DNA from 2 places in the Exiguobacterium sp. U13-1 genome. Region 2 is predicted to be linked to the other one. Evidence: predicted binding sites of a transcription regulator. Region 2 holds the regulator's gene; the other holds the start of a gene.

The links. Region 2 encodes LexA, which represses DNA repair genes until DNA is damaged. Its sites were predicted from a motif close to CGAACATATGTTCG; they were not measured.
Positions count from the first base shown of each region.
Region 1: the regulator LexA is predicted to act here: its motif matches at 13,313-13,326, upstream of ESP131_RS04625 (Y-family DNA polymerase).

Region 1 is NZ_CP015731.1:888,151-903,747, reverse strand. Features, by position in the region: gene ESP131_RS04695 (DUF58 domain-containing protein) at 1-329, opposite strand, end outside; gene ESP131_RS04690 (AAA family ATPase) at 326-1,282, opposite strand; gene ESP131_RS04685 (ABC transporter permease) at 1,648-2,652, opposite strand; gene ESP131_RS04680 (sugar ABC transporter ATP-binding protein) at 2,649-4,157, opposite strand; gene ESP131_RS04675 (sugar ABC transporter substrate-binding protein) at 4,154-5,236, opposite strand; gene mtnA (S-methyl-5-thioribose-1-phosphate isomerase) at 5,248-6,297, opposite strand; gene mtnK (S-methyl-5-thioribose kinase) at 6,294-7,460, opposite strand; SAM riboswitch class I at 7,540-7,643, opposite strand; SAM riboswitch class I at 7,849-7,950, shown strand; gene ESP131_RS04660 (2,3-diketo-5-methylthiopentyl-1-phosphate enolase) at 8,021-9,211, shown strand; gene ESP131_RS04655 (2-hydroxy-3-keto-5-methylthiopentenyl-1-phosphate phosphatase) at 9,208-9,867, shown strand; gene ESP131_RS04650 (methylthioribulose 1-phosphate dehydratase) at 9,864-10,484, shown strand; gene ESP131_RS04645 (1,2-dihydroxy-3-keto-5-methylthiopentene dioxygenase) at 10,501-11,037, shown strand; gene ESP131_RS04640 (arsinothricin resistance N-acetyltransferase ArsN1 family A) at 11,162-11,650, shown strand; gene ESP131_RS04635 (MBL fold metallo-hydrolase) at 11,711-12,466, shown strand; gene ESP131_RS04630 (pentapeptide repeat-containing protein) at 12,535-13,173, opposite strand; gene ESP131_RS04625 (Y-family DNA polymerase) at 13,349-14,671, shown strand; gene ESP131_RS04620 (YolD-like family protein) at 14,655-14,984, shown strand; gene ESP131_RS04615 (ZIP family metal transporter) at 15,036-15,597, shown strand, end outside.
Region 2 is NZ_CP015731.1:1,591,720-1,607,316, forward strand. Features, by position in the region: gene ESP131_RS08065 (AzlC family ABC transporter permease) at 1-649, opposite strand, end outside; gene dhaK (dihydroxyacetone kinase subunit DhaK) at 804-1,772, shown strand; gene dhaL (dihydroxyacetone kinase subunit DhaL) at 1,797-2,399, shown strand; gene dhaM (dihydroxyacetone kinase phosphoryl donor subunit DhaM) at 2,392-2,760, shown strand; gene ESP131_RS08085 (hypothetical protein) at 2,840-3,160, opposite strand; gene glpK (glycerol kinase GlpK) at 3,235-4,737, opposite strand; gene ESP131_RS08095 (MIP/aquaporin family protein) at 4,781-5,482, opposite strand; gene ESP131_RS08100 (metal-binding protein) at 5,669-6,139, opposite strand; gene lexA (transcriptional repressor LexA) at 6,171-6,785, opposite strand; gene yneA (cell division suppressor protein YneA) at 6,994-7,284, shown strand; gene ESP131_RS08115 (YneB family resolvase-like protein) at 7,330-7,983, shown strand; gene ESP131_RS08120 (DUF896 domain-containing protein) at 8,097-8,333, shown strand; gene tkt (transketolase) at 8,606-10,576, shown strand; gene ESP131_RS08130 (YneF family protein) at 10,701-10,931, shown strand; gene ESP131_RS08135 (ABC transporter transmembrane domain-containing protein) at 11,052-12,803, shown strand; gene ESP131_RS08140 (ABC transporter ATP-binding protein) at 12,800-14,563, shown strand; gene ESP131_RS08145 (SH3 domain-containing protein) at 14,635-15,531, opposite strand.

The DNA of each region.
Region 1 (15,597 bases), 700 kb from region 2:
CGGGTGATATCGAGTTTTTCTTCGCTAAGCTCATTCGGAATCGCCTCTGTCACTTCGACGGCTCCGACAAGAAATGGGAAACGTCGACGAACCCGTAAAGAGACAGGGATATCGGTTCCGGCAACGAGCATCTTGTTCGATACTTCGCGTGTCGCAAGTGCCTGCGTAACGGGCCAAACGAGGAAGAGCGTCCAGTAGACGGTCAGACCAGCCATGACGTAAAACAGCAAGGAAGCGACATTTCCGCCATCGACGCGCGCATATGTCCATAAAGCAGCCGTCGTCAAAAGGAGTACAGCGTAACGCCAACCAATTTGCCACTTCGTCATAGGGACTCCACGTCTTGTTGGATTGGTACAGCAACCTCTTTTTTGATTTGTTCTAAAATCCGTTCCGACGATTGACCGTGATAGCGGGCGTCTGCTGTCAAAATCAAGCGGTGTGACAGGACAGGAATCAAGAGATGTTTGACATCATCCGGTAAAACGAAACTGCGTCCTTCCATGTACGCCCACGCTTGCGCGACCTTCATCAAGGCGATCGAAGAACGAGGACTCGCGCCGAGGTAGAGTGACCCATTCGTCCGTGTCGCTTGGACGAGATGGACGATATACTTTTTGACGGGCTGTGAGACATGGACATTCTTGACTTCTTCTTTCATCTGGAGCAATTGCTCGCGACCAATCACCGCTTCGAGTGTCTCGATCGGTTCATCCCGTTCAAAACGCGTGAGCAACTTCATTTCTTGGTGGAAATCAGGATAACCCATTTTGACTTTGACGAGGAAACGGTCAAGTTGTGCTTCTGGTAACGGATACGTTCCTTCATGTTCAATCGGGTTTTGTGTCGCCATGACGAAAAAGGGATTCGGAAGCGTATGGATCTCACCATCGACGGTGACGTTCGCTTCCGCCATTCCCTCGAGTAAGGCAGATTGAGTTTTTGGTGACGTTCGGTTGATCTCATCGGCTAAGACGATGTTCCCCATTAGAGGACCCGGTCTATATTCGAATTGGCTTGTTTTCTGATTATACATCGATACACCCGTCAAATCTGACGGAAGTAGGTCTGGCGTGAACTGAACACGTTTGAAGGTCAACCCGATCGATCGGCTGAACGCACGGACGAGCATCGTCTTCCCGACTCCCGGTACGTCTTCTAATAGGACGTGACCGCCCGCTAGTAGTGCTGCCAATGATTGTGTGATGACATCTTCCTTACCGATGATGACTTTCTCTACGTTGTCGATAATCGCTTGAATCTCCTTAGTGTATGTTCGCATTGTCAGGCCCCTTGCTCTCGTAGTAGTTGAATTTTCTGACTTTTTATATCATCTCATATTCCGCTACGCTTTTAAAGAAATACGAGCAGTTTCTAGCACATGAAAAAGGGGGAACGCCGTAGCGTTTCCCCCTTATTTGTTTCAGGAACGAACACATGCCGTGATCCGTTCTTGAACCGTGCGGTTGCACGTAAAACACGAATACATCCGTGTCAATGGACAACGTTCGTCAAGTCCGGTGATCCTCTTCTTTCAGAAGCGACATGCGATCGTTCCCTCTACATTGGTAATCATTCATGTGCATCACCATCCTTTCATATATTGAATATTACCGAATATGTTATAAACGAAACGTCGAATTTTAATTATTTTTTACGATATCGCGCATAGGTCGTCGCGAGTGCAGCCGCAAGGACGAGCCCTTTGATGATATTCAACGAATAGTATGGAACAGACAACATGACGAGACCATTTTCAAGAATCCCGACGAGACAAGCCCCAACGAGTGTGCCGAGTGCATTGGGTTTCCCTTGTCCTGCGAACGACGAGCCGATGAATGCCGCTGCGACTGCCGGCATCAAGTAACCCGAACCAGCATTGATTTGCGATGAGCCGACTTGTGACGCAAGTAAAATTCCACCGATTGCCGCAAGTAATCCAGCAATCAGATACGCGAGTGCCCGGTAGCGGTTGACACGAATTCCTGTGAGCCGTGCGGCTTCCGGATTCCCACCGATGATATAGAGAAAACGACCGTGTCGCGTATGACTTAAGAAGACGTGTGTCACAGCGACGACGACGAGCATGATGACGATGATCCAAGGCGCCTGACTGATTTTCGCGAATGCCTCCGGAATCGTGCCAACTGTTGGTGTACCGTCCAGGCGCGGCATTCCGGCACTGATTGAACCACCACCGGTATACGTCATCGCGACACCTTCGACGATGAACATCGTCGCTAACGTCGCAAACAAATCCGGAATCTTAAACCAGACGATAAGTAAGATGTTCACCAGAGCAACGCTAAGAGATAAGAGAAGTGCTAAACCAATCGAGACACCGAGCGGCAGACTGTACCAGACGAAAAATGAAACGACGAAAGAACTCGCAAGCGTCGCGGTCGACCCGACCGATAAATCAAATCCATTGACCGTCAAAGAAACGGTCAAGCCGATCGCGATGATCGTCACGATTGAGATACTGCGTAAAATATTGATCAAATTCGTTCCTTGTAGGAATGTCGGAGCCGTCGTCGCAAAAAACAGGACGAGGGCAAGGATCGCGAGGACGATCCCCCAGTCGTTCAAGAATCCGAGGACGGGACGTAAACCCTTCCCTCGGTTCGTTTGTTTTGATACTACCTCATTCATCGTTGCCCTCCTCCTGTCGCATACCACAACAAGGTTTCTTCTGATGTATCCGCCGTCTTCGTTTCATGGACGATCCGTCCATCGAACATGACGTAGATTCGGTCCGTGACGGTCAAAAGTTCATCCCATTCACTCGTCGCGTAAAGGATCCCTTTTTGTTGTTGCGCGAGTCCGTCAATCAGACGATAGATGTCTTGTTTGGCTCCGACGTCGACACCTTTTGTCGGTTCGTCCAAGACGAGTACAGAAACATCGGTCAGTAACCATTTTCCGATGGCGACTTTTTGTTGATTCCCACCGGATAGTTGACCTACTTCCTGTTTCACGTCTGCCACTTTGATACCGAGCTCCTTGACCCATTTCGATGCCTGATCTGCTTCTTTGCGACGATCCATCAGCCCCCAGCGGTTGACGAAATCATGAGCTGCCGCTGCTGTCAGGTTTTCTGCGACAGAATCGGCAACAAGAATTCCTTCTTTTCGCCGTTCTTCAGGAACGAGACCGATGCCCGCTTGAATCGCAGCTTGTGGATCGCGAAGGCGATGGGCTTTTCCACCTATACGAACCTCCCCTTCCTGAAACGGGCGATCACCGAACAATGCTTTGCATAATTCCGTTTTACCGGCACCGACAAGCCCCGCGATACCAACGACTTCACCTGCTTGAACCGTCAAGGAAATATCGTGGACGTCCGCATTCGTGGCACTCTCGACCGTCAGTACGTTCGTCGCGTTTACCCGTGACGTTTTCGCAACAGACGTAAGCTGACGCCCGAGCATTTGCTCAACGACAGCTTCCTTCGTGATGTCTGTCAAAAGATGTCGCGAGATGAGTTGACCGTCGCGCATGACCGAGATGGAGTCGCAAATCTCATATAGTTCCTGTAAACGATGCGAGATGAAGATGATCCCAAGCCCTCGTTCGGCTAAACGACGCACGACTGAAAAGAGATGGCTTGTTTCCGCCTGACTGAGCGGTGCCGTTGGTTCATCCAAAATCAAAAAACGGCGTTCTTGGACGAGGGCGCGGGCAATCAATACGAGTTGCTTTTCAGCAAGCCGCAACTCCTCGACGCGTGTCTTGACGGAAATATCCGCCTGTAATGTCGCTAACGCTTCCTTGGCACGCTGTATGTAACGGCGCTGGGATACGAAGCCAGTCATCGTTCCGTCCGTCAACAGATCGAGACAGATATTCTCAGCGACCGTCAAATACGGGACAAGCGCCACATCGACCTCTTGTTGGACGAGGTCGATCCCAATCTGTTTCGCATCACGCGGTGACGTGATGGACAACTCCTTCCCGTCGAGACGGATCGTTCCTTCGTCCGCCGTTTCCGCTCCGGATAAGACTTTCATCAATGTCGACTTACCGGCACCATTCGCACCGACAAGCGCGTGGATTTCACCGGATTTCACTTCAAACGAGACTTGTTTTAAGGCTTGCACTCCTGGAAACGCCAATGAAATCCCAGTCATCTTCAAGTGATGATTGGTAGACGTCATTGTTTTTTATGGACGTCACGCAACCGGTCCATCCACGGCTCATTGAATTTATCCGACGTACTCCAACCTTTGATGATCGTATCGAGATTGTACATCGTCGTATCCTGCTTCAACGCCTTCTGCTCCACGAGTTTTGCGTCGAGATCAAAGCTATCCGGCGTCTTCTCGCCGGCAATTTTCTTAGCCAGTAATCGCATGTCCGTTTGTCCAATCAAGAATGGATCTACCGCACTCGTCGAGACCCAGTTACTGCCCTTTTCACGCATCAAGTTGATGTCCTGATTCGAGACATCGATCGAGATCAACGGAATTTCTTGACGTTTATTATCCTTAAGCGATTTGTATGCCCCTTTTGCGACTTCGTCCCATGCTCCCCAAACCGCATCAATGCTTCCTTTCGGGTATTTCGCGAGAATCGCATTCATCTTCGTTGCGATATCCCCTTGGACGTCTTGGAAGTTTGTCGGTCCAACCGTCTCAAGCGTTTTGATTTTGCCATCTGCTTCGTACGTCTTATAGATTTCCTGACGACGATCGAGTGGGGCAAAACCTGGTCCGAACCACAGTTTGATGACACGGACCGGCTTTTTGTCCGTCACCTTCGTCACTTCATCGAGCGATAGCTTCGCGAGTTGATGATCGTTTTGGAACGTTTCCGTCACACCTTTTAGCGCCGTTCCTTTTTTCTTCGTGACCGTATCGAACGTCACGACCTTCAGTCCTTTATCGACCGCCGGTTTGATCATGTCATAGGCGTAGTCTTCCTTGCCGTGCGAGATGATGAGCCCATCATAATCTTGCTGAATCGCTTGCGCGACAAGCTCCTTGAACTTGACGTCGTTCCCTTCTGAAATGAACGTGCTGACTTTAAAGCCGAGTGCTTCCCCTTCACTTCGTGCGCCATCAAGGAATTGTTTCGTATGGTCGTCCGATGCCAGGTTGCGGATGACGGCGATCTTGACGTCCGATTGAACCCCTTTTGGTACATCCTTGACGACCTTCGTCGTCGTCGCTTCTCCATTCGCACAAGCCGCTAGTAACAGTGCCGGTGCTAGGACGGCGTAAGCTAATTTTTTCATGACATATCTCCTTATCCGAGGGGTTGAAGCCCTGTTAATTGTTCAATCGTTTCTTCATTTGGTTGCGTGATGACACCGAGTTCCGTGATGATGCCCGTGATTAATGTGTGTGGTGTGACATCAAACGCTGGGTTGAAGACAGCGACTCCCGCTGGTGCTGTCGCGACACCTTGGATTGCCGTCACTTCCTGCGGATCACGCTCTTCGATTTCAATCGCTTCACCGGAAACGAGCGAGAAGTCGAACGTCGAGAGTGGTGCCGCGACGTAAAACGGAATATCGAAGGCTTGCGCGAGCAATGCCAATTGGAATGTTCCGATTTTATTCGCTGTATCCCCATTTCGTGTAATCCGGTCAGCACCGACGATGATCGCGTCGATTTGTTTTTCTTTCAACGTATGAGCGACCATGTTGTCCGTGATCAATGTGACATCGATGCCGGCACGTTGCAGCTCCCATGTTGTCAGCCGTGCCCCCTGCAGTAACGGTCGCGTCTCACTCGCAAAAACGGATAATTCAATGCCACGTTCTTTTGCGATATAGAACGGCGCAAGTGCCGTTCCGTAAGCAGCAGTCGCAATCGATCCAGCATTACAAATCGTTAGGATCCGGTCGCCTGACTGGAACAACTCCAACGCATGAATCCCGATTTGACGTGACGTCTGCGCATCCTGGTCATATAAGGCGACTGTTCGTTTTTCCAACCGTTCACGGATCTCTTCTACCGACGTTCCGTCTTGAATGATTGGATTCAATTGATCGAGGACATTTCGTAAGTTGACGGCCGTCGGTCGTGTCGCGAGTAACGTCGCTGATGTCTCAAGCAAAGCTTGCTTATAGATCGACAGTTCTGCTTCAAACCGGTACGCTTCCTGAACGAGTACGAATCCACCGAATAGGCTGATCGCAGGTGCGCCCCGGACACGCAATTGTTTGATTGCCTCAACTGCTTGCGCAAGATCAGTAATGACTTCATAGTGTTCTTCCTGCGGTAGACGTGTCTGATCAAGAATCGTCAAGACACGGTCTTCGTAACGGATACTTTGAACAAATGCACTCATCGGCTTAACTCCTCCGTTACGTCAAAGTTTCGTAAATCATCAAATGTCCGGCATTCTGTCCGACGTTTGATTAACGCTGCTCCTAGACGGAGGGCGTGACGTTTTCGCTCTAAGCGTTCCGTCGTTGAATCGATTGATTCTAAATCAGCGACTGGTGCGAGACCGATCGTCCGCCGAATCAATTCGCAACCGGCAAAGCCAAGGGCATCCTGTAAAATCGTACTCAGTACATCATCAACAAGTCCCGATGCCTGGAATGGTTCGACGGCTTCCCGTTCCCATAAGGCACGGAACGTTGAAGCAAACGTCAGCCAGAACGTATCGATGTCCTTGATTCTTGCGTCACGTCGTGTAGGGTAATCTGGATATGCCGCGAAGAAAAGATGGGCGATGAATTGCCCGACATCGAATCCGAATGGACCATAGAAGGCGAATTCTGGATCGATGACTTTCGTTTCCGTCGCCGAAGCGAAGATGCTTCCTGTATGTAGATCGCCGTGTAGCAACGCATCCCCTTTCGTGATGAAGAGTGCTTCGAGTTTTGCGACTTCGCGTTTTAACTCATCGTCTGCCCAAAGACGTGCCACTTCTTCCTCCAGTCCGGCTTCAATCTCGTTCGTCTCCGCGTCATGAAACGGATCTGTGAAGATCAGTTTTTCTGTGATATCGCACAAATCTGGATTGTAGTACGTTCGAGCAACACGTTTCTTTTCAACCGGACCAAGCGCAAAGTCCGATGTATGGAATAAAGTCCGAGCGAGATAAGAACCGATATGTTCCGCAAGCAACGGATACTGTTCACCCGCGAGCAGTCCAGTCCGAACGATCGTCAGATGTGAAAGATCTTCCATGACCGTATACGCCTCTTCGTGACTAGCATGAAAAACACGTGGTACGAACGGCACGGCATGCCGGGCGAATTCACGGAGTGCGGATTGCTCAATCCACGCCCGCTCGAGCGATAATGGCCAGCTCTCACCGACGACTTTTGCGTACGGGAGTGCTTGTTTTAGAATCAATCGATGTTCACCTTCTCGAATTCGGAAGACGAGGTTAAGATTCCCATCGCCAATCTCTTCTGCTTCGACGGCTCCGTCGCCGATCAGTCCTAATGAGCGGACCCGTTCAATCGCGTCCTGTTCTGTGAATGCTTTGTATGTCATCTCAGTTTCCCCCTAATGTAATACACGAAAAAGCGCCTCTTTTCGTCATCGAAAAGAGGCGCAGGAAAGTCACTGCGTCCTCTTATCTCTCAGACGAAACGTCTGTTGGATGTAGCACCGTGCCTAGTGGTCGGTTGCTGCGGCGTCATCGGGCCAATTCCCTCTGCCAACTCGCGATAAGAGTCGTATGTAGTTGTCGTGTGTGATATTGATTTGAATCTTACGCAATCGACTTCCTCGCTGTCAAATCGAAATCAAGCAGAAATCGATATCGTTTTCATGCCATATATAGAAAGAGTATTTTCAAAAAAATAAATTTTCTAAAAATAATTTGACAAGTGACGATTCTCATGTAAAAATTGCAATTAGATTTCACAATTTCATCCAATTCTTATCAAGAGCAGACGGAGGGACAAGCCCTACGATGTCGCAGCAACCGACCTTTTGGCACGGTGCTAATTCTTGCAGCTACTAAGCTGACAGATAAGAGTCCACGTTCGAATTATTCATGGTCTCTTGTCACTGACGAGAGACCATTTTTTTGTTGAAGGAGGAAAGACATGGCTTATATCACTGCTACTTATCAATTGACTGCCCGTGATCGACTCGAGCAACGCGCTGAACAACTCGCGCTTGGTCTGACAGTCGGTTCTTGGACGGAACTGAATCATCTCGAACAACAACAACTCGCCTCGTTCAAAGGGGAAGTCGTACATACCGAAGAGCGCGATGGCAAAGGATATATCACGATTCGTTATCCGGAACATAACGTGTCGCGCGACTTTTCTGCGATTCTGACGACCGTCTTCGGGAAACTCTCACTCGACGGTGAAATCAAACTAACGGAATTGCTATTACCCGATACATTTACGTCGGACTTTCCAGGTGCGAAATTCGGGATCGAAGGGGTCCGCTCCTTGATCGGTGTCGAAGATCGCCCATTATTAATGAGCATCTTCAAAGGAGTCATCGGACGGGATTTATCGTTCCTTCGTGATCAACTCGAAGGACAACTCGCTGGTGGGATTGACCTCGTCAAAGACGATGAGATCCTATACGACAATCCGTTGACACCGACGATTGACCGGGCACGAATCGGACGTGAGGTCATCGATGCTCACTTCCACCGGACCGGTAAACGTGCGTTATATGCGATCACACTCAGTGGTCCCGTCTTTACGCTCAAGGATCAAGCCAAGCGATTGATTGATGCTGGAGCGACCGCATTCTTGCTGAATACCTTCACATACGGACTCGACGTCTTACGCGAACTGGCGAGTGATCCGGAAATCAACGTTCCGATCTTCAATCATCCAGCATATAGCGGTGCGTTGATCGCTAGCCCGAATCACGGAGTCGCAGCTCCTGTCTTACTCGGCACATTACCGCGTGCTGCTGGAGCAGACTTGACGCTATTCCCGTCTCCTTACGGCAATGTCGCTTTGCCAAAGGATGTCGCTCGTGGCATCGCGGTCGAAGCGACCCGTCTCGGTCAGACGAAATCGATCTTCCCGGTTCCTTCAGCTGGTATTCATCCTGGACTCGTCGCTCAACTCGTACGGGACTTCGGTATCGATTCCGTCATCAACGCCGGCGGCGGCGTACATGGTCATCCGCAAGGTGCTGCGGCTGGTGTCATTGCTTTCCGTCAGGCACTCGATGCGGCACTCGCAAATGAATCCCTATCGGCGGCAGCATCGCGTCATGAAGAATTACGGATCGCCCTCGACGCTTGGGGGATCAAGTCATGACCGTACGGATTCTTTGTGACTTCGACGGTACGGTGACGACGCAGGATAACATCATCGCACTCATGCAGGCATTTGCGCCAGCGAGTGACTTCGAACCGTTGAAACGCGGCGTACTCGACCGGACGCTATCGATTCAGAGTGGCGTCGGGCAAATGTTCGCACTTCTGTCATCTGATGGGAAAACGTCTTATCTTGACTTTTTATTGGAGCGCGCCGTTATTCGCGACGGATTTTCGGAGTTACTTCAGTACAGTCGTCGTCAAGGAATCGATTTTTCGATCGTCAGCGGTGGAATGGACTTTTTCGTCGAACCAATCTTAGCGCCATTCCTTGAACAAGAACAGATTTACTGTAACGTCGCCGATTTCAGTGGTCCATTCGTCCATATCGATTGGCCAAACGCCTGCGATGCCCATTGCACGAACGGGTGCGGCTGTTGTAAAACATCCGTTGCCCGGACATTGCGTAAAGACGGTGACATCATCATCGTCATCGGCGACTCGGTGACGGACTTCGAACTCGCGAAACAAGCAGATCGTGTCTATGCCCGTGATTATCTGATCACGTTGTGTGAAGAAAACGATATCGCCTATACACCGTTTGAGACGTTCCACGATATCGTTCATGATTTAACACGAACGGAGGTGACAACATGACATTCATGCGACGGTATGAAGAGCTACGCGCCATCAAACAAGAGCTTGCGGCGCGCGATTGGTTCCCTGGTACGAGTGGCAATCTCGCCATTCGGACGTCCGGTGTTCCGGTTGAATTCCTTGTGACGGCAAGCGGAAAAGATAAACGGCAGACGACTCCTGACGACTTCGTTCATGTCGATGCGACCGGTCAATTAATCGGTGAGCAATCCGGGCGTCCTTCCGCTGAGACATTGCTCCATGTCGAGGTGTTCAATCGAACGGACGCTGGTTGTTCCCTGCATGTCCATACGATTGCGAACAATGTGATTTCGGAACTCTATGGCGATCAAGGCAGTATCACCTTTTCCGGACAGGAAATCATCAAGGCACTCGGTAAGTGGGAAGAAGATGCAACGGTCACGGTGCCGATCATTCCAAATCATGCGGACATCCCGACACTTGCCGCTGCTTTTGCACCGCATGTCACAGCAGACAGTGGTGCCGTCCTGATCCGCAATCACGGGATCACAGTCTGGGCACCGACCGCCTTTGAAGCAAAGAAACACCTCGAAGCCTTCGAGTTTTTATTCAATTACACGTTGACGTTGCAATCATGCCGTCAATCCATTCATTAAAAGGAGGAATTATCTCATGGCAACAGTCTTATTCCAAGAAACAAACACACGGTATACGGATCAAACGGAAGTCGCTGACTTCCTTGCGTCACGCGGCGTTCTTTACGAACAGTGGGACGTTTCGAAACTTCCAGCGCCTCTCGTTGAGAACTTCACACTGACGGATGCAGACAAACAAACGATTCTCGATACGTTCGCTCCCGAAATCAAAGACGTATCAGAACGTCGTGGGTATCAGACAGCTGATATCATCTCACTTTCGGATACGACACCGAACCTTGATGAGTTGCTCGTCAACTTCCAGAAAGAACATCATCACACGGATGATGAAGTTCGTTTCATCGTCAGCGGTCATGGCGTCTTCGCGATCAAAGACGAAGAAGTCGGCTACTATAACATCGAACTCAATCCTGGTGATTTAATCTCCGTTCCTGTTAACACACGCCACTACTTTACGCTTCAAGACGATCGTAAAGTCGTCGCTGTTCGGATCTTCGTCACGACAGACGGCTGGGTTCCGATTTACGAGAATGAGACGTCAACGGTCTCTTAAGATCGATAAAAGCGCTGTTTTCCTTCATATGAAGGGAATCAGTGCTTTTCTTATCGCACAAACATATCACTACATTGATACGTAACCGATATAATGAAGGAAAAGCGATGAGGAAGTGAGCGTCATGCATATTCGTCCCGTAACGGAACACGACTTACCAGCGATTCTTGCCATCTATAACGAAGGCATTGAAGATCGGATCGCAACGCTTGAAACCGACCAAAAGGACTTATCCTTCATGACCCAATGGTATGCGGAACGCACCGATCGATATGCCGGATATGTCGCTGAAGATGACACAGGTGTCCTCGGCTTCATTTCCCTCGATCCGTATAATCCGCGTCCTGTCTACGCATCCGTCGGTGAGATTTCGGTTTATATCACCCGGACTCATCGTGGACAAGGGATTGGCACACGTTTGCTTGAAACGGCTGAGCAACACGCCCGTGATCATCAGATGCATAAACTCATTCTCTTCACCTTCCCATTCAATAAAATCGGACAAAAACTCTATATCCGCTCCGGGTTCCGGATCGTCGGAACGTTTAAGGAGCAAGGACAGTTGAACGGTGAATATGTCGACGTCATGGCGATGGAGAAACGCTTGCGATAGGATTCATTGAATGCCAGACGGGGAATAGTTAATCCGAGTCATTGAGAGAGGATGAACCTAATGGATATTCAACAAATTCGTAATGCAACACTCGTTGTCACGTATGCCAATCAAGTCTTATTGATTGATCCGTTCCTCGGCGAAAAAGGCAGCTTGCCTCCCTTCGGTCAAACACCAAATGCCGTCGCTAATCCACTCGTCGACTTACCGGTCGATGTCAACACACTGCTCGATCCTGACGCTGTCTTCGTCACGCATCTGCATGCCGATCATTTCGATGATGCTGCAAAACAACTTCTACCCAAGCATTTGCCACTCTATGCGCAGCAAGAAGAAGACGCGCAGCACATTCGAGAAGCCGGCTTCACGAACGTTTCTTCCTTCGATTCCGGTGTAACGATCGGTGATATCCAGGTCCATCGAACAGGTGGACAGCATGGTGTCGGTGAAATCGGCGAACGGATGGGACGTGTGTCTGGGCTCGTCCTCACCCATCCGGACGAACCAACACTTTATATCGCCGGTGATACGATCTGGTGCGACGAGGTCGCGCATGCAATCGAACAACATACACCCGATATCATCGTCGTCAACAGTGGCGCCGCCCAGTTCTTGACCGGAGAGCCGATCACGATGTCACAGCGTGATCTCCTTGCCGTACACGAAGCGGCGGCGGAAGCGACGATCATCGTCTCGCACCTCGAGTCCGTCAACCACTGTCTCTTGCGACGTGATATGATTGCTGACTTTTTAGCCGCCTTCCACCTTTCTGCCCATTTCCTGATTCCAGAGGATGGCGAAACGATGTCATTTTAAGAACAGTAACCTTCACTAAAAAAAAGTCCTGCTTTTCGAGTAAAAATCGAAAGCAGGACTTCTTTTTGTTATGGAATGACAAGACCTAACAAGCGAGCAAAGGCGACTGCTTGCTCTTCCGTAATGACGGCACCTGGTAAAAATCGCGGATCAATCGTAATACCAGAGAGTTCCGTCTGCCGGAGATCGAGACCTTTTAACGGTGTTTCAATCCACTGGCTATCGGTAAGCCGGACCGCTTCGAGTTTCCACTGGGTCGGTTTCACTTCGAAGAACTGCGCTTCTTTCATCGTCGTTTCGCTCCAGTGTTGGTGACGGACCGTACTGCGAATGAACTGTGCGTAATCCGCAAGTCCTTCCTGAATCGTCAAATGGTCCAGCGTACAATCTTCGAACTGAACACCCGTCATCCGGCATCCGACGAAGGATACACGGTGAAAACGAGTTTCTTGGAAGTGACATCCCGTTAAGTCACACTGCTCAAAATGGATATCTTCGAACGAGCCACGGTCAAAGGTGAGATTCGCGAACGAGACATTTTGAAAACACACTTGATAGGCATCGATACGTTCTGTCAGTTCACTTGGCATCGACTCTTTCTCATAACGCGCTCCTTTCAGATACGGGTCATCGATTTCGACTTGATCGAAGGTCTCTAGCTGAAGCGTTTTCGGTAATTCTGGTAAACGGATATTGGTCTCTTTCAATGAAGGTTCCCCCTTTTTTCTCACCCTTAGTGTATCAAACTTCTTTTATATGAGGGAAAATCGTTCGAATTCCCCTTTTTCCAACAGTTTTTATTTTGAGACACTTTGAGACCATGCTATAGTCAAGGAAACCAAAATAAGAACATACGTTCTTTTATGTAAAGGAGTGATTCAGATGTTTCCTTCCGTCGTTTTACCACAAGATAAACGGATTTTTTGCGTCGACAGTGTGTCCTTCTACGCCAGCTGTGAATGCCAGTATCGCAATCTCCCTCCCTTGACGACACGCCTAGCGGTCGTCTCCGATTTAAAACGAAGCGGATCCGTCATTCTCGCTGCCACCCCTGCCTTAAAAGCACTAGGAATCAAGACAGCCGGTCGACTATATGAAATCGAGCAATTGCCATACGCTGTTCGTCGCACGATTCAACTTGTCGAACCACGCATGCTCGCTTATATGAAGACGTCAATTCGTGTCCTTGATGTCCTGCACCAATTCGCCCCACCTGAAGCGATCCGCGTCTATTCGATTGACGAAAGCTTCATTGACATGACCGGAACCGATCGCCTATTTGGTTCCGACCTGCAAGCTGCCCTCAAAATTAAAGAAGCGATCCTGAAACAGACCGGCATCCACGTCCGGATCGGGATTGGTCCAAATAACGTCATCGCGAAACTGACCCTTGATTTAATCGGGAAAAAAGAAGGCATCGCGCGATGTGGATATGCCGACGTCGCACGACGTCTTCATGATTTTCCGATTCGGAAGATGTGGGGGGTCGGACACCGTATGGAACAACATCTGCAGATGATGGGGATTGAAACAATCGGTGATCTTGCCATGCGCCCTGTCGAAGAGTTGCACGAACGATTCGGTGTCATCGGTGCCGAACTATGGCACCACGCTTGGGGTCTTGACGCGTCACCGACACTTCTTGCGCCTCGTCATCTGTTCGAGAAAGCCCCTCAACGGACGATCGGACACGGTGTGACCTTAATGCAGGACTATTATCAGTTCGAAAGCATTCGGAATGTGCTCAATGAACTCGTGCAGGATGTTGCCGCACGTTGTCGCTTTTCGAATCAAGTCGGCTGGACCGTTCACATCGGCGTCCGCTATTCTCGAAACGTCGTCCGAAGTGGTTTCTCCCGTCAAGTGCGGTTGCCTTATCCGACATCCGATGAACGAATCATTCTGCGTCACGTCTTACAATTATTCGAACCGAATTGGCTCGACGGAGAACCTGTTCGTTTTTTATCCGTCGCAGTGGGACATTTGACTGCCGATCAAGGCACCTTACAGTTGTCTTTGTTCGAGGATAATACGCGACTCTGGAAACGGCGACGTTTATTAAAAGCAATGGATGTTGTCAATCTTCGCTATGGAAAAGGGACGATTCGCCTCGCTGTCTCGTTTCTTGATACGAGTGTCGCCAAACGTCGTCTTCGTTTCGTCGGCGGTCATCCAGGAGGTGATCTTCATGACAGCGTATCGTGATCGAGGAAATTTAAAATGGATTCCTTTTCTCATGCCGGAACATTTGCAACTGTTGCGGGAATATTATGTCCAGATGCATCAGCTCGACTTGCCTGAAATTGATGAACAGTTGCAAGAATCATGGCACTTTCTGCTTCAAGAAGCTTTAATAGAAGGAAACGAACTTGAAATCACGTATTATAAGGAAAGTAGCTACGTGACGGTCGTCGGTTTCGTGGAACGACTAGAACCCGAACGTTCCGTTCTCTTTCTGCGCGGACGTGAAGTCATTGAAATTCCCTTCACACGAATCGTCCGGATCGAAAACGGGTAAGCTCTCATACAGATGGATGCTTTAAATCGTGCCCGGAAAGAAGGAATAGTCATGTTGGATTGGTTTACTTCCCTCCCCGTCGTCGTGCAAGCATTGCTTGCCGGAATGATGACGTGGGGGTTAACCGCACTTGGTGCGGCACTCGTCTTCGTCTTTACGACGATTGAAAAACGCGTCATGAACATGATGCTCGGTTTTGCTGCTGGCGTCATGATTGCCGCATCATTTTGGTCGCTGCTTGCTCCTGCGATCGAGTTCACGGAGCAGGATGGTGGAATCGCTTGGATTCCTGCCGCCATCGGTTTTCTCGCCGGTGGATTTTTCGTCCGTCTCCTCGACTTCGTTACACCGCATTTGCACTTATCCGCACCACTCGAGACAGCGGAAGGTCCTTCGACAGGACTCAAGAAAACGACGTTGCTGTTTCTTGCGATCACGTTGCACAACATTCCCGAAGGTCTTGCGATTGGTGTCGCTTTCGGTGCCGCCGCCTTGAACATGGACGGGGCGACCGTCGCCGGTGCCTTGACCCTCGCACTCGGTATTGGCATTCAGAACATGCCGGAGGGAGCTGCCCTATCGATCCCATTACGCGGTGAAGGGATGTCGCGCC
Region 2 (15,597 bases):
CGAGCGTCGCGCAAAGAACGGCGACTTCTGGAGAAAAGTAGCGCATGGTTATGTAAAGCAATAGTAAGACAATCAGTAAAAGAAAACTATTCACGACAATACGGGAACGTTCCCCTTCAAACTGTAAGTATAATAAGCCGATGAACATCGCTGTCAGGGCAAAATCGAGACCGAAGCGCTCGGGATCAGGGAACCAGCTGCCAACAAGGGCGCTGAGAACGGTTGCGACGATCCAACTAAAGTAAGCAGTCAGATTCAAGCCATGCATAAACGACGGGGAGAGCTTCCCTTTTTGGGCAGTATTCATCGCGACAGCGAACGACTCATCCGTCAGTAGCGTTCCAGTACCGAGGCGGTCGCGGAGATGGCGTGTCTCGACATGTGGCGCAAGCGTCAGACTCATTAACAAGTGCCTGAGATTGACGATGAACGTCGTCAGAATGATGGCAGAAGCAGGACTATTTAATAGTAAGAGACTCGTGATGATGAACTGGGCGGCGCCGGCATAGATGAAGACGGACATGAATCCGACTTCAAGAGGGGATAAGCCGGAGGCACGACCGACGATCCCGGCTGAGAAGCCGATGCCGATATATCCGAGGACAGTGGGTAGACAGGCACGGACACCTGCTTGAAAGGCTGATGACATTCGAATCCTCCTCTTTTTTTAGAGCATAGCATTCATGCGGGATATCGTCACCAACTGGTCAATATTTTCATCATTTTTTTCGACATATTCGACTTGATTTGGTGGTAAAGACTAAGTGGTACGGCAAAATCAGTTAGGTAAAGGAGCGTTTTTCATGCACAAATTAATGAAAGATTCAAACCGGTTCGTTTCAGACATGGTCGACGGACTCGTACTAGCTCACCCTGATTTGTATAAAAAGGTCGAAGGGGTCAATGTCGTCGCGCGGAAAGTGCCGCTTGACGGAAAAGTTGGTCTTGTCTCTGGTGGGGGAAGTGGGCATGAACCGGCGCACGCGGGATTCGTTGGTGACGGTATGCTTGCTGCGGCTGTTTGTGGGGAAGTCTTCACGTCACCGACACCGGACATGGTGCTTGAAGGCATTAAGGCAGCCCATGGTGGGAAAGGTGTCTTACTCGTCGTCAAGAACTACTCGGGTGATGTCATGAACTTCGATATGGCAAAGGAACTCGCTGAACTCGAGGACATCGAAGTCGACACGGTCGTCGTCAATGATGACATCGCGATCAAAAAGGAAGAGGATCGTCGTGGGGTTGCGGGAACGGTCTTCGTCCATAAGATTGCCGGAGCTGCAGCTGCAGAAGGGAAATCACTGAGTGAAGTCAAAGCAGTCGCGGAAAAAGTCATCCAGGGCGTTCGTTCGATCGGAATGGCACTCTCACCATGTTATATGCCAGAGAGTGGCAAGCCAGGCTTTGAGTTGCATGATGACGAGATGGAAATCGGAATCGGCATCCATGGTGAAAAAGGACTTGAACGAAAAGCAGTCGCTTCCGTTGATGCGATCGTTAAAGAGTTGCTCGATCGTCTGACAAAAGAGGTACCAGACAAAAAAGTCGCAGTCATGGTGAATGGGATGGGTGGAACACCAGAATCCGAACTGTATATCACGTATAAATACGTCGCGGAAGAACTTCAGGCACATGGTTACGAGATTGCCCGTTCGTTCGTTGGAAACTATATGACGTCGCTTGAGATGCACGGATTCTCAATTACGCTCTTACCAGTGGATGATGAACTGCTTGGTTATCTCGATGCAGAAACGAAAGCGATTGGATTCTAATTTAGATAAACGGGGTGTACAAAGATGAAGTTGACGACGGAACAGTTACGAAGCGCGCTCATCAAAGCAGCGGAACAGATTGAACAGCACAAGGATGAATTGACGGACCTTGACCGGGAAATCGGTGACGGGGACCACGGGATCAATATGTCACGTGGCTTCCAAGCAGTCCAAAAGACGTTAGAAGAACACGGCGAATATGAGGATTTAGGAGCTCTATCGAAAGAAGTCGGGATGACGCTGATCAAGACGGTCGGTGGGGCGTCCGGTCCTTTATACGGAACAGCCTTCGTTAAGTTCGCTGGTGCGTTCAAAGGGAAAACGGAAGTCGAAGGTGCGGAACTCGCGGATGCTTTTCATGAAGCGACGGAAGGCATCAAATCGCGTGGAAAATCGGAATTCGGTCAAAAGACGATGGTCGATATCTGGACACCGTTCCAAGAGGCGCTCTCGCGAGAAGGGGATTTGAAAGCGGCAATCGATCAAGCGCTTGCTGATACGAAAGCGCGCATCGCAACGAAAGGGCGCGCGTCTTACTTCGGTGAAGCGACGGAAGGCGTCCAGGACCCAGGTAGTCTATCGAGTGCGTTGTTACTCGGCGAAATCGCGGAGGTGCTTCATGGTTAATCTTGTACTCGTTTCCCATAGTGAAAAACTTGCGACTGGACTAAAGGAACTGTTAGCAGAGATGGCACCGGATACGCCAGTCTTAGTAGCGGCAGGTCTTGAGGACGGTAGCATTGGAACGGACGCGACGCGAATCGAAGAAACACTAAATACACTGGACGATGATGGAGTCGTCTTAACGGATATCGGTTCTGCGACGATGAACACGGAATTGGCCCTTGAACTATATAGTGGCGAACGGACAGTTCGGTTTATCGACGCACCACTCGTCGAAGGCGCGTTTTTAGCAGCTGTTCTTAGCGGGCAGTCGAAATCCGTTGATGAGATTGAAGACGGATTGAAAAAAGAGTTTAGCAAATAAGGATCAGATTCCCCTTTGCGATTAGGCGAAGGGGGAATTTTTTTAATGAAAGATGATCGTCGATCTTATGCGTGACGATTTAAAACGACGAGAGCCATTTTTCTAACCACTCTCTAGGTAAGCGAATTGTAGCTAAATCAATGGTTTGTAATTCATTTAGAGAATAACTGTTAGCAAGATAAAGATCCCATTGTGCATCGATATCGTTCGCTACTTCAGTCGCTTGCTCACTTAACGGATAGCTCCCACGTCCGTCGGTTGCGATATGGTAATGATTGTTATGGTACACGTCGGTCATGTAGCGGTAACACCAATCCGCCAGTTCTTCAAGTGTGATGTTGCCATCCAGCGCGTCCTGAATGCATGCTTTTAGTTGTTGATCCGAATAGGTAAGATTCATGATACACCCCGCATTATGTTTCTATAGAACAGTGAAAACCCGGTCCCTCTGCAAAAGGGACCGGGTCAATTGTTTTATTTTGATGGTTTGAAGACCATTGTCGCTTCCACTGCTTTTTGCCATCCGGCATAGCGTTGTTCACGATCGTCTTCTTTCATCTCTGGTTTGAACTGGTGATCCAGCTTCCATTGTTTTTTGATCTCCGCTTTATCTTTCCAGTAACCAACAGCTAATCCAGCAAGGTAGGCTGCACCAAGTGCTGTCGTTTCGTTGATTTCTGGACGATCGACAGGAACGCCGAGGATGTCCGATTGGAACTGCATCAAGAAGTTGTTCGCTACTGCACCACCGTCGACACGAAGTGTCTTCAGTTCGATACCAGAATCTTGTTCCATCGCTGTCAACACATCGCGTGTTTGATAAGCGAGTGATTCAAGCGTTGCACGAACGAAGTGTTCCTTATCTGTTCCGCGTGTTAATCCGAAGATTGCTCCGCGTACATCTGAATCCCAGTATGGCGCACCAAGACCAACGAAGGCAGGAACGACATAAACACCGTCTGTTGAGTCGACTTTCGTTGCGTAACCTTCTGAATCTTTCGCATTTTTCAGCATACGGAGTCCATCACGGAGCCACTGGATCGCAGAACCAGCGACGAAAATAGAACCTTCCAGCGCATATTCCACTTTTCCATCGACGCCCCAAGCGATCGTCGTCAAGAGTCCATGATCAGAAGAAACGGCTTTCTCGCCTGTGTTCATGAGCATGAAGCAACCTGTTCCGTATGTGTTTTTCCCTTCACCCGCTTCGAAGCACGTTTGACCGAAGAGTGCTGCTTGTTGGTCACCCGCAATACCAGCGATTGGCACTTCGTAACCGAAGAAGTGATACGGTACCGTTTTGTCGTAGACTTCACTCGACTGACGAACTTCTGGCAACATGGAAGCAGGAACACCGAGGATATCGAGTAACTCTTCATCCCATTTTTGTTCGTAGATGTTATACATCAATGTTCGTGAAGCGTTCGTGTAGTCCGTGATGTGCGTTTTTCCACCAGACAGTTTCCAAACGAGCCACGTATCGATCGTACCGAAGAGCAATTCACCGTTCTCTGCTTGCTCACGTGCACCTTCGACATTGTCGAGGATCCATTTAACTTTTGTGCCAGAGAAGTAGGCATCAATCAGAAGTCCTGTTTTGTCGCGGAACTTCTGGTTCAAACCTTGTTCTTTTAAGTCGTCACAGATACCAGACGTTTGACGCGATTGCCAAACGAGTGCGTGATAGACCGGTCTGCCTGTTTCTTTGTTCCAGACAACTGTTGTTTCACGTTGGTTCGTGATGCCGATTCCAGCGATTTGCTCAGGTTTGATATCTGCTGTCCCGAGTGCTTCGGCCATGACGGCAAGAATCGAACCCCAGATTTCGTTTGCATCATGCTCGACCCAGCCTGGTTGTGGGAAGTACTGTTTGAATTCCCGTTGTGCCGAGTTGACGATTTTCCCATCGTGATCGAAGATGATCGCACGTGAGCTTGTCGTACCTTGGTCGAGTGCTAGGATATACTTGTTTTCCATTTCGAAATCCCCCTTGAGCGGTATGTGTTAGTGAGATGTGATCTTAGTAGATCAATTGATAGATGAACACGGCAATCGCTCCACCGATGATCGGACCGACGACAGGAATCCATGAATAGCCCCAGTCAGATGAACCTTTATTCGGAATCGGTAGGATAGCGTGCGCGATACGCGGTCCAAGGTCACGAGCCGGGTTGATGGCATACCCTGTTGTACCACCGAGCGAGAGACCGATAACGACGACGAGTAAACCGACGATGAGTGGTTTTAAGCCATCTCCGAACGTTGTTAAACCAAGTGCCAAGATACCGAAGACGAGAACAAATGTCCCGATGATCTCAGAAATCAAGTTCGACGGCGTATGACGAATCGCTGGACCTGTTGCGAACACACCGAGTTTTGCAGCTTGATCATCAGTCGCTTCAAAATGTTTCATGTAATGAAGCCAAACGAGAATGGCGCCGATGAAAGCTCCGACAAGTTGTCCGGCAATGTAGATCGGAACGTCTGCCCACGGTAGGTCAGAGTTCAAAGCAAGTGCAATCGTCAATGCGGGGTTCAAGTGTGCTCCACTTTCAGCAGCGACGAATGCTGCTGTCATGACGGCAAGACCCCAAGCGAATGTGATGACGATCCATCCGCTGTTTTCCGATTTCGTCTTTTTCAAGACGACACCGGCGACGACTCCATCCCCGAGCAGGATGAGGATCATCGTACCGATCATTTCCAATACAAAGTTATTCATGCAAAAACCCTCCCTTTGGATTAAAGCAGATAATGGCCTTTCTACTTTAAATTACTCCGAATTGAGAACGTTTTCAATACATATAATTGAAATATAGGAATGGAAATTTTTTATTTTGATGTTTAAAGATACGAAAAAGTGGATAAGAAAACACCTCATTCTGCTTGCAAGCAAGCAAAAGAGGTGTTACCGACGACGTTTTTTTCTTTTTTTAGGTCGAAACCAACTGCTGGAATAATCTAGTAGGATATGAATCGTACTTGCCACCATGATACCGACGACGAATGCAGGCAAGGAAGCGAACCACGAATCAATCGTAGCAGAATCAAGAACCTGAAAATATAGACTTAAAAATAGTAGCGGAATCAGAATCGCAGCACTGTAAAGAAGCCGGATGATGTCTCCGATGATCAGTCCATGTGACCAGATCGATCGGTGAGGCATGATCTTGACATACGGCATCCACAAGACTCGAAATGGTCCAAAGCGATAATACGGTTCTGACTTTAAATCGAGGTCGGGTGACAACCAAAGAGTACCAACAGCGATGCCAATGGCGGTCGGTAACCAATCGGTTTGTTGCGTTGCGACCGAATACGCAACGTAACCCGTCAGTGCGACGGTATTGACGGTATCATGTACATTTCCTGAAGGCATGAAAAAAGACCAGTCGTAACTGGTCCCTCCGTCAATGAATCGTCCGATACACGCCGATTACCTTACCAAGAATGGAGACATTATCGAAATACATCGGATCCATCGAGTCATTTTCTGGTTGTAGACGTACCTGTTGATCTTCTAAGAAGAACCGTTTCACCGTCGCTTCGCTATCTTCGGTCATAGCTACGACGATTTCTCCGTTTTCTGCTGTGTTTTGTTGGCGCACGATGACACGATCGCCGTCAAGAATACCTGCGTTAATCATCGATTCACCATCGATCGTTAACATGAAGACCGTTTCGTTTCCTACATAATGTGCAGGGAGTGGGAACTGTTCTTCGATGTTTTCAATCGCTGTAATCGGAAGACCCGCTGTGACTTTCCCGATGACGGGAACATGGACGATGGCTTCCGTGATTTCTTCAGGCTTATCAAGCAATATCTCAATCGCACGTGGTTTCGTCGGGTCACGGCGAATCATTCCCCGTTTCTCGAGTCGATCCAAATGACCGTGTACCGTCGAGCTAGACGCGAGTCCGACTGCTTCTCCGATTTCACGAACTGATGGTGGATACCCCTTCAGTTTCACTTCAGAGACGATGTAGTCGAGAATCTCTTGTTGGCGCTTAGACATTTTCCGCATACGAATTGCCACCTCTTTCTGGATTGAAGTTTGAAATGTAAGAATATATGTTTCTAGATTCACTATAACATAGAACAAATGAGCGTACAAACAATTGTTCGACATTTTGTGTTGACCGAACACGGGTTCTGTGTTTATTATGAGTTATGCGAACAATTGTTCCGCGAACATTTATTCTAAATCATTCATTTCATATTTGGAGGGATTCATGATGATTCATACGATTCGTACTCATGCTTTTTCAATTCTCTTCTATGCATTAAGTATTGCCTTCGTGATCTTTTTACTCACACCACGCCCGGATGAAAAGGTAGCGCAACTGATGACCGCTTCCGTTACGGTCGATGAGAACGCTACAGTCGAACAAATTGCTGAAGTCTACAATGATGGTTCGATGTCAGATGAAGAATACGTCAACTGGTTGATCAAAAATAATGATGTCGAGACAAAACACGTCATCTCAAAAAGCAAAATCGTTGTACCAATCGCACAACAATGACAAAATGGAAAAGTTGTGAAAGAACGAACAGGGATGTGAGGTACGATGAAGGTCGTGATTTATTGTCGGGTGTCGACCGAAAAAGAAGCACAAGATAGTTCGATTGAACGCCAACGGATGGAGCTTTCCAAGGTCGCGTCTCAAAAGGGTTTTGATGTCATAGACATCGTCTCTGAAAAAGAGAGTGGATATGACGTTGATCGGGAAGGAATGCTGACGGTTCTTGACCATGTGACACGTGATGCGGTAGATGCGGTACTCGTGACAGATGACACACGAATTGGTCGGGGGAATGCGAAAATCGCTATTTTGCACACGTTTAAGAAGCACGGTGTTCGGTTGATGACACTTGATTCCGATGGAGAATACCAGCTTGCGGATGCAGAAGCAATGGTCCTTGAGATTGTCTCACTGGTGGAAGAATATCAACGGAAACTGCATAACGCAAAAATTGCGCGCGGCATGCGGCGAGCTGTTGAACAAGGCTTTCGCCCGGAACGAAATCTGAATCGCCAAGGAGAGAACTCTGGGCGTAGTCGAAAGGACGTACCGATCGAAGAAATCGTACGTCTTCGAGAGCTCGGACTGACGTTTTCAGATATCGCCATCACCTTGCGTGGGATGGGACATGATATTTCAAAAGCAACGGTCAATCGTCGATATCTTGAATACCGCGAACTGACACCTAGCCCGGAATGAAGAGCAAGTTACCCGTCGACTGACGCGGTTAACTTGCTTTTTTTTATAGCCTCTTTTAAAGTAAGGATACAATTGAACAACTCAAGTTTGAGTCGTACAGAAAGAGGGATTCCATGTTATCACAAGAACAATTAGATCGAATCAATGCATTAGCGAATAAATCAAAAGTCGAGCCGTTATCAGAAGCCGAAACGGCAGAGCAAAAAGAGTTACGTGCAGCGTATCTCGCAGCATTCCGTGGATCGTTCAAAAACCAACTCATGGGCATGAAAATCGTCGATGAAGAAGGAACGGACGTAACACCAGAGAAATTGAAACAAGCACAAGAAGAAGAACGGAATAAACAATAATCGTTTATTTCTTCTATAGTAAGGAAGAGGTCCCCAATCGGTGGATCTCTTTTTTGTTAGATTGGTTAGATAGGAAACATTGTACGATAGCAATACATCTTAATAGAGATCTTTCATCGATTCATACATCCTGTATGAGTCGGAAGAACGGCTATAGATAGCGCATTCATTTTAATGTGACATACTATTTAGAAAAGTTGTATCACATTTGAGAGTGTGCTAAAATGAGTAGGAATTTGTGAAAAAGAGAGAGGATGATTGTTTTGACGAACATGACGACAGTAGAACAATTAGCAATTAATACGATTCGTACCTTATCGATTGATGCCGTACAAAAGGCGAACTCGGGTCACCCAGGTATGCCAATGGGAGCAGCGCCGATGGCATTCTCGCTTTGGGCGGATCATATGAACCACAATCCTAAAAATCCAGAATGGTTCAACCGCGACCGTTTTGTACTTTCAGCCGGACACGGTTCGATGCTTCTCTACTCACTCCTCCACCTATCGGGATATGATCTATCAATGGATGATCTTAAATCATTCCGTCAATGGGGATCAAAAACACCAGGTCACCCGGAATACCGTCACACGGCTGGTGTAGACGCAACGACAGGTCCACTTGGTCAAGGGATTGCAATGGCAGTTGGTATGGCGATGGCAGAGCGTCATCTTGAAGCAAAATACAACCGTGACGATCTCAACGTCGTCGATCACTTCACATACGGAATCTGTGGAGACGGAGACTTGATGGAAGGTGTCTCAGCTGAAGCGGCTTCACTCGCAGGTCACCTTGGTCTTGGTAAATTGGTCGTATTGTATGATTCAAACGATATCTCACTTGATGGCGATCTCGATAAATCATTCTCTGAAAACGTCCAGAAGCGCTTCGAAGCGTACAACTGGCAAGTCATTCGCGTAGAAGACGGAACGGATATCGATTCGATTTCGAAAGCAATCGCGGCGGCACAAGCAGAGACGACAAAACCAACATTGATCGAAGTCAAGACAGTCATCGGTTTCGGTTCACCGAACAAATCAGGTAAATCGGCTTCTCACGGTGCACCACTCGGTGAAGCGGAAATCAAATTAACGAAAGCAAGCTACATTTGGGATCACGAAGAGTTCTACGTGCCTGAAGAAGTTAAGTCATTGTTTGACGAGCGGATCGTCCAACGTGGTGCTTCTGCAGAAGACGCATGGAACGAGACGATGAAACAATACGAAGCAGCTCATCCAGAATTGCATGCTGAACTCGTTCGCGCGATCGCAAACGAATTGCCAAGCAACTGGGAAGCAGATCTTCCGACGTACGACTTGTCATCGAAAAAAGCGACACGCCAAACGAGCGGTGAAGTCTTGAATGGTCTTGCGAAGAACGTTCCGACATTGTTCGGTGGTTCAGCTGACCTTGCAGGATCGAATAACACGATGCTCAAAGGCGAAGCAGATTTCGATATCGAACCAAGCGGTCGTAACATCTGGTTCGGTGTACGTGAATTCGCAATGGCTGCGGCTGTCAACGGTATGGCACTTCACGGCGGCGTCATTCCTTACGGCGCGACATTCTTCGTCTTCTCGGATTACCTCCGTCCAGCGGTTCGTCTTGCTGCGTTAATGGGACTTCCATCAATCTTCGTCTTGACGCACGATTCGATTGCTGTTGGTGAAGATGGTCCAACACACGAGCCAGTCGAACACTTGATGAGTTTCCGTGCAATGCCGAACGTCACGATTTACCGTCCTGCAGACGGAAAAGAGACGATCGCAGCATGGAAAACAGCGGTTCAAGCGAAAGACAAACCGACACTTCTCGTCTTGACACGTCAAGGTCTTCCTGAACTTGAAGGTACGACGACAGAGGGCGCTGAAAAAGGTGGTTATGTCATCGCTGGTGATGTGACGAAAGCTGATACACTCTTGCTCGGTACAGGTTCAGAAGTTCACCTTCTTGTCGAAGCACAAAAAGAACTTGGTGAGTCAGCAGCTGTCGTTTCTCTTCCATCATGGGAAGTATTCGAAGCACAGTCAGCAGAGTACAAAGAATCAGTTCTTCCAAAACACATCACGAAGCGTGTCGCAATCGAAGCAGGCGCTTCACTCGGTTGGTACAAATATGTAGGAACAGAAGGACAAGTCATCGGAATCGATCGTTTCGGCGCATCTGCTCCTGGGGACTTCCTCTTGAAAGAATACGGCATGTCTGTTGAAAACGTATTAGCAACAGTCAAGCAACTCGGATAATCACTTCCGGAGAAAACGGGTCCGATCTTACGTCGGGCTCGTTTTTCATCTATTATCATCTATGCAAACAATTGGAATTATAGTATAGTAAAAAGCGACGTTTTAAGTTAGAGGAGGAAGCAACTTGGCTACATGGATTTGGATTTTAATTGCCCTTCTTTGCTTGGTAGCAGGTGTCGCCCTTGGTTTCTATATCGCTCGTCGATACATGATGAACTACTTGGAGCAAAACCCACCAATCAACGAAGATATGATTAAGACATTGATGATGCAAATGGGTCAAAAGCCATCACAAAAGAAAGTCAACCAAGTGATGCGTTCAATGAGTGGTTCAATGAAATCACCTAAAAAATAAGCTGTACGAAAGGGGACCGAATGGTCTCCTTTTTGTTTGCTATTTTTTAGAAAGAGAACTAATCTAAAATGTGAGACTATTTCAAATAATCATAGGATTTAAAAAAGGGGGGAGACTTGAATGGGAGTCTTCAGGAAACTCGGTTGGTTTTTCCGACGAGAATGGAAAGCGTATAGTCTTGGGGTCGTCAGTTTGATTTTTGTGGCAGCGTTAGAACTCATTCCACCGAAGATCATCGGGACGACAGTCAACGGTCTGAGTGAGGGAAGCTTGACGAAAGATGATTTGATTCGTCTCGCAGGTACATTGTTGCTCATCGGGGTCGCGACGTACATCATTCGTTATTTTTGGCGTTTTTATATCTTTGGGGCATCGATTCGTCTCGGTCGATTATTACGCAGCCAACTGTATGGGCATTTTTCAGACTTAGATCAATCGTTCTATAAGAAATACCGGAGCGGGGATTTGATGGCGCATGCGACAAACGACGTACAAGCGGTATCGATGACAGCGGGTGCCGGTATTCTAACACTCGTCGACTCGGTGACGATGGGGAGCTTTGTCATTATCACGATGGTCACGACGATCAGTTGGAAGTTGACGCTCGTATCACTCCTACCGATGCCGCTGATGGTCTATTTGACATCACGTTACGGTAAGATGTTGCATTCGCGTTTTCATGACGCACAGGAAGCCTTCTCCGATTTGAACGATAAGGTCGCGGAAAGCATTAGTGGTGTCCGTGTTTTAAAGGCAACAGGAGAAGTCGAGTCTGATGTACAGACGTTTACGGATCTATCGGATGATGTCGTCCAAAAGAACCGTCGTGTCGCAAAAATCGATGCTTTATTTGACCCGACGATTTTTGGATTAGTCGGTCTATCGTACATCATCGCTGTCGGATATGGTGCTTACTTATTACAACAAGGTGAAATCCGAATCGGTGACATTGTCTCATTCACTACATATCTTGGTTTATTGACATGGCCGATGCTCGCCTTCGGTTGGTTGTTCAACATCGTCGAACGGGGTCGTGCTTCTTACGATCGGATCGAGCGGATGCTTGCGATCGAACCGGAAATTAAAGACGCGAAGGAAGCAGCAACGAGTGTTTCCTCACCAGAACTCCACGTTGGGATTGAGCGTTTCATCTATGATACGCAACCGGTCTTACAAGACATCGATGTGACGTTGGAGCCCGGTAAATCGCTCGGCATCGTCGGGAAGACGGGTGCCGGGAAATCGACGTTCGTTCGCTTATTGTCTCGCGAATACGACGTCAAACAAGGCGCCATCACGATTGGTGGACGAGACATCAAACAATTGACACGTGACACCGTCCGTCGTCAAGTAGCGATTGTTCCACAGGATCATTTCTTATTCTCCGCGTCGATTGCCGACAATATTGCCTTTGCAAAACCGGATGCATCAATGGAAGACATCATGGAAGCGGCACGTATTGCAGCAGTCCATGATGATATTCTCGGGTTTAAGGAAGGGTACGCGACGATGGTCGGGGAGCGTGGGGTGACGTTATCCGGCGGTCAAAAACAACGGATCTCGATTGCCCGGGCATTATTAGCAGACTGTCCGATTTTAGTGCTCGATGATGCCTTGTCTGCGGTCGATGCTAAAACCGAGGAAGCGATCATCCATCACTTCCGCACGGCGGATCACGATCAGGCACAAATCATCGTTGCCCATCGCCTGTCGGCTGTGTCGCATACCGATGAGATCATCGTCCTTGAAGACGGTCGAATCATCGAACGAGGCACACATGAGCAATTACTCGCTCATGACGGTTGGTATAAAGAGACGTACGATCGCCAGCAACTAGAATCACTCGTCGAACAAGGAGGGCGTTCCGAATGAATCATGATATCAATGAAAAAGCCGTCCTGAAGCGATTGCTTGATTTCGTCAAACCGTTCAAGAAGCAAGTCAGTATCGCCTTCGTTCTCCTGTTCATCACGACAGCAGCAAAACTCGGAGGACCGTATCTCGTCAAGATTTTCATTGATGAATACGTCGCACCGGGTACGTATCCGGTACAGGAAGTCGCACTCTTGTTTACAGCGTACTTGTTACTGCATACGACAGGGATTATCGTCGATTACTTACAGGCGTTCGAATTCCAAAAGATTGCCTTGCAAGTCATTCAACGCTTACGCATTGATGTGTTCCGGCATGTCATGCACTTACGGCTTGCCTATTTTGACCGGACGCCTGCCGGAGTGCTCGTGTCCCGGATCACGAACGATACGGAAGCGATCAAGGAGCTCTACATCGGTGTCCTGTCGACATTCGTGCAAAGCGGCGTTCAGTTGATTGGAACATATATCTTCCTTTATCTACTAGAGCCTCGACTCGCGACGATTGCGTTACTATTGTTACCGCTGTTTTATTTCATCATTTGGATTTACCGGAAGTATTCGACGAAGTATTACGCGGAAGTCCGCGATTTATTGTCGAAAATCAATGCCCAACTGAACGAATCCATCAACGGGATGGCAATCATTCAACAATTCCGCCAAGAAAAACGCTTGATGGCAGAGTTCGAGGAGACGAACGTCGCCCACCAGAATGGACGTTATAAGAATTTGAAGCTCGATAGTTGGTTGCTGCGACCAATCATTGATTTGTTACTCGCCATTTCAATTGCGACACTCGTGACGTATTTCGGTGTCCTATCGTTCTCGCAAACGGTCCAAGTCGGTGTCGTCTATGCCTTCATCAGCTACATGGAGCGGATTTTCCAACCGGTACAGCAAATCATGCAACGGTTGTCCGAGTTCCAACAAGCTGTCGTCTCAGCAGACCGTGTATTCAAGGTCCTCGATACGGATGAGCCAGAACCAACGAAACAGCTCGAAGGGGAGGCACGCGTATCGGAAGGACATATCGTCTTTGAAAACGTTCGCTTTAGCTATGACGGAGAAAAAGACGTCTTAAAAGGGATTTCGTTCGAGGCGAAAAAAGGACAGACGATCGCGCTCGTTGGTCATACGGGAAGTGGGAAAAGTTCGATCATTAACATCTTGATGCGTTTTTACGCGTACCAATCGGGTCGGATCTTGATCGATGGTCAACCGCTCGAGCAGTTATCGGAAGAAGAACTACGACAGCACGTCGGACTCGTGTTGCAAGATTCATTCTTGTTCACGGGAACGGTCGCTGATAACATTCGATTATTCGATAGTTCGATTTCCTTTGATCGTGTCGAAGCGGCTGCTAAATTCGTACAAGCCGACGGATTCATCAATCAACTCGACCAGCAATATGACAGTCCCGTTGCGGAACGGGGGGCGACGTTCTCAGCTGGGGAACGTCAGTTGATCTCCTTCGCACGCACGATGGCGCGAGATCCGAAAATCCTGATTCTCGACGAAGCGACGAGTTCGATTGATACGGAGACGGAAGAAAAAGTTCAAGTTGCACTTGAACGGATGCGTCAAGGACGGACGACGATTGCCATTGCTCACCGTCTATCAACGATTCAAGATGCCGATTTGATTCTTGTATTGCATCAAGGAGAAGTGATCGAGCAAGGCAATCACCAAGAATTGATTGCGCAAGATGGTCTGTATAAAAAGATGTACCAGTTGCAATCCGGTCATGTCACGGTTTCTTAAAAAATAGACATAAAAAATAGACATAAAAAAAGCCTGCCAGGCGATCTCGCCCGGCAGGTTGTTTGTTTTGATTAGTAGACTGTGACTGTGACGTTTTGGCGTCCCCAGTTGAGTGCTTCTTGTTGTGAACCAACGAGAAGGTCAAGTTTGTTACCTTGGATTGCGCCACCACGGTCGAGTACGATTGCTTCACCAATGCCTTCGATGTGCATACGTGTACCGATTGGGTATTGTGAAGAAGCTGCTACGATACGCATACCATTGTACGTGATCGTATTTGTAACGTCATAACCGCTTGCTGTCAACGCACGACCGTTGTAGAGTTGGCTACCGTTGTTAGACGGGTCGTTCGTGTAAGCAGTGACGTTCATTGTCACTTTCGTACCTGATTTTGCAGGTGTCGATTGTTTTGTTGCAGTTGCTGGTTTAGCAGCTGCTTTTGGTGCTGGCTTCGCAGCTGGTTTAGCAGCTGGTTGTGCTTGTGCTGCTGGTGCTTTCGATACGCCAGCGAGTGAAGTGTAATCGCTGTGTACGTAGCGTGTTTTACCATCGATTGTTGTTTTGATCCATGCACCGACTTTACCTTCTACGTTGACTTTTTCGCCTTTGTAGAGGTTACCGACATCTTTCGAGCTTGTCGTTGGTTGTGTGCGGACGTTTAGTACTGCCGTAGTAACTGTCGCTTTTTTAAAGTCGAATGAGCCTGCTGCAGACGTATACGCGCCATGAACATAACGTTTTTGACCGTTAATGTGTGTTTGGATCCATGCGCCAGAACGTCCTTCGACATTTAATGTTTGACCTTTATATACATTGCCTACGTCTGCTGATGCAGTTGTAGGTGCTGTGCGTACGTTGAGTACTGGTGTATTTACTGTTACCGTTTCTGAGGCAGCCTCTGTCTCTTGGGCAAATCCTACTGATAGAGCTGTTGCTGCAAGACCGGCAGCGAAAACTGCTTTTTTCATTATTGATGTCCTCCTGACATATGCTGTGTTTACTGTTCCTACTTTACACGGCAAAACTGACCTGTG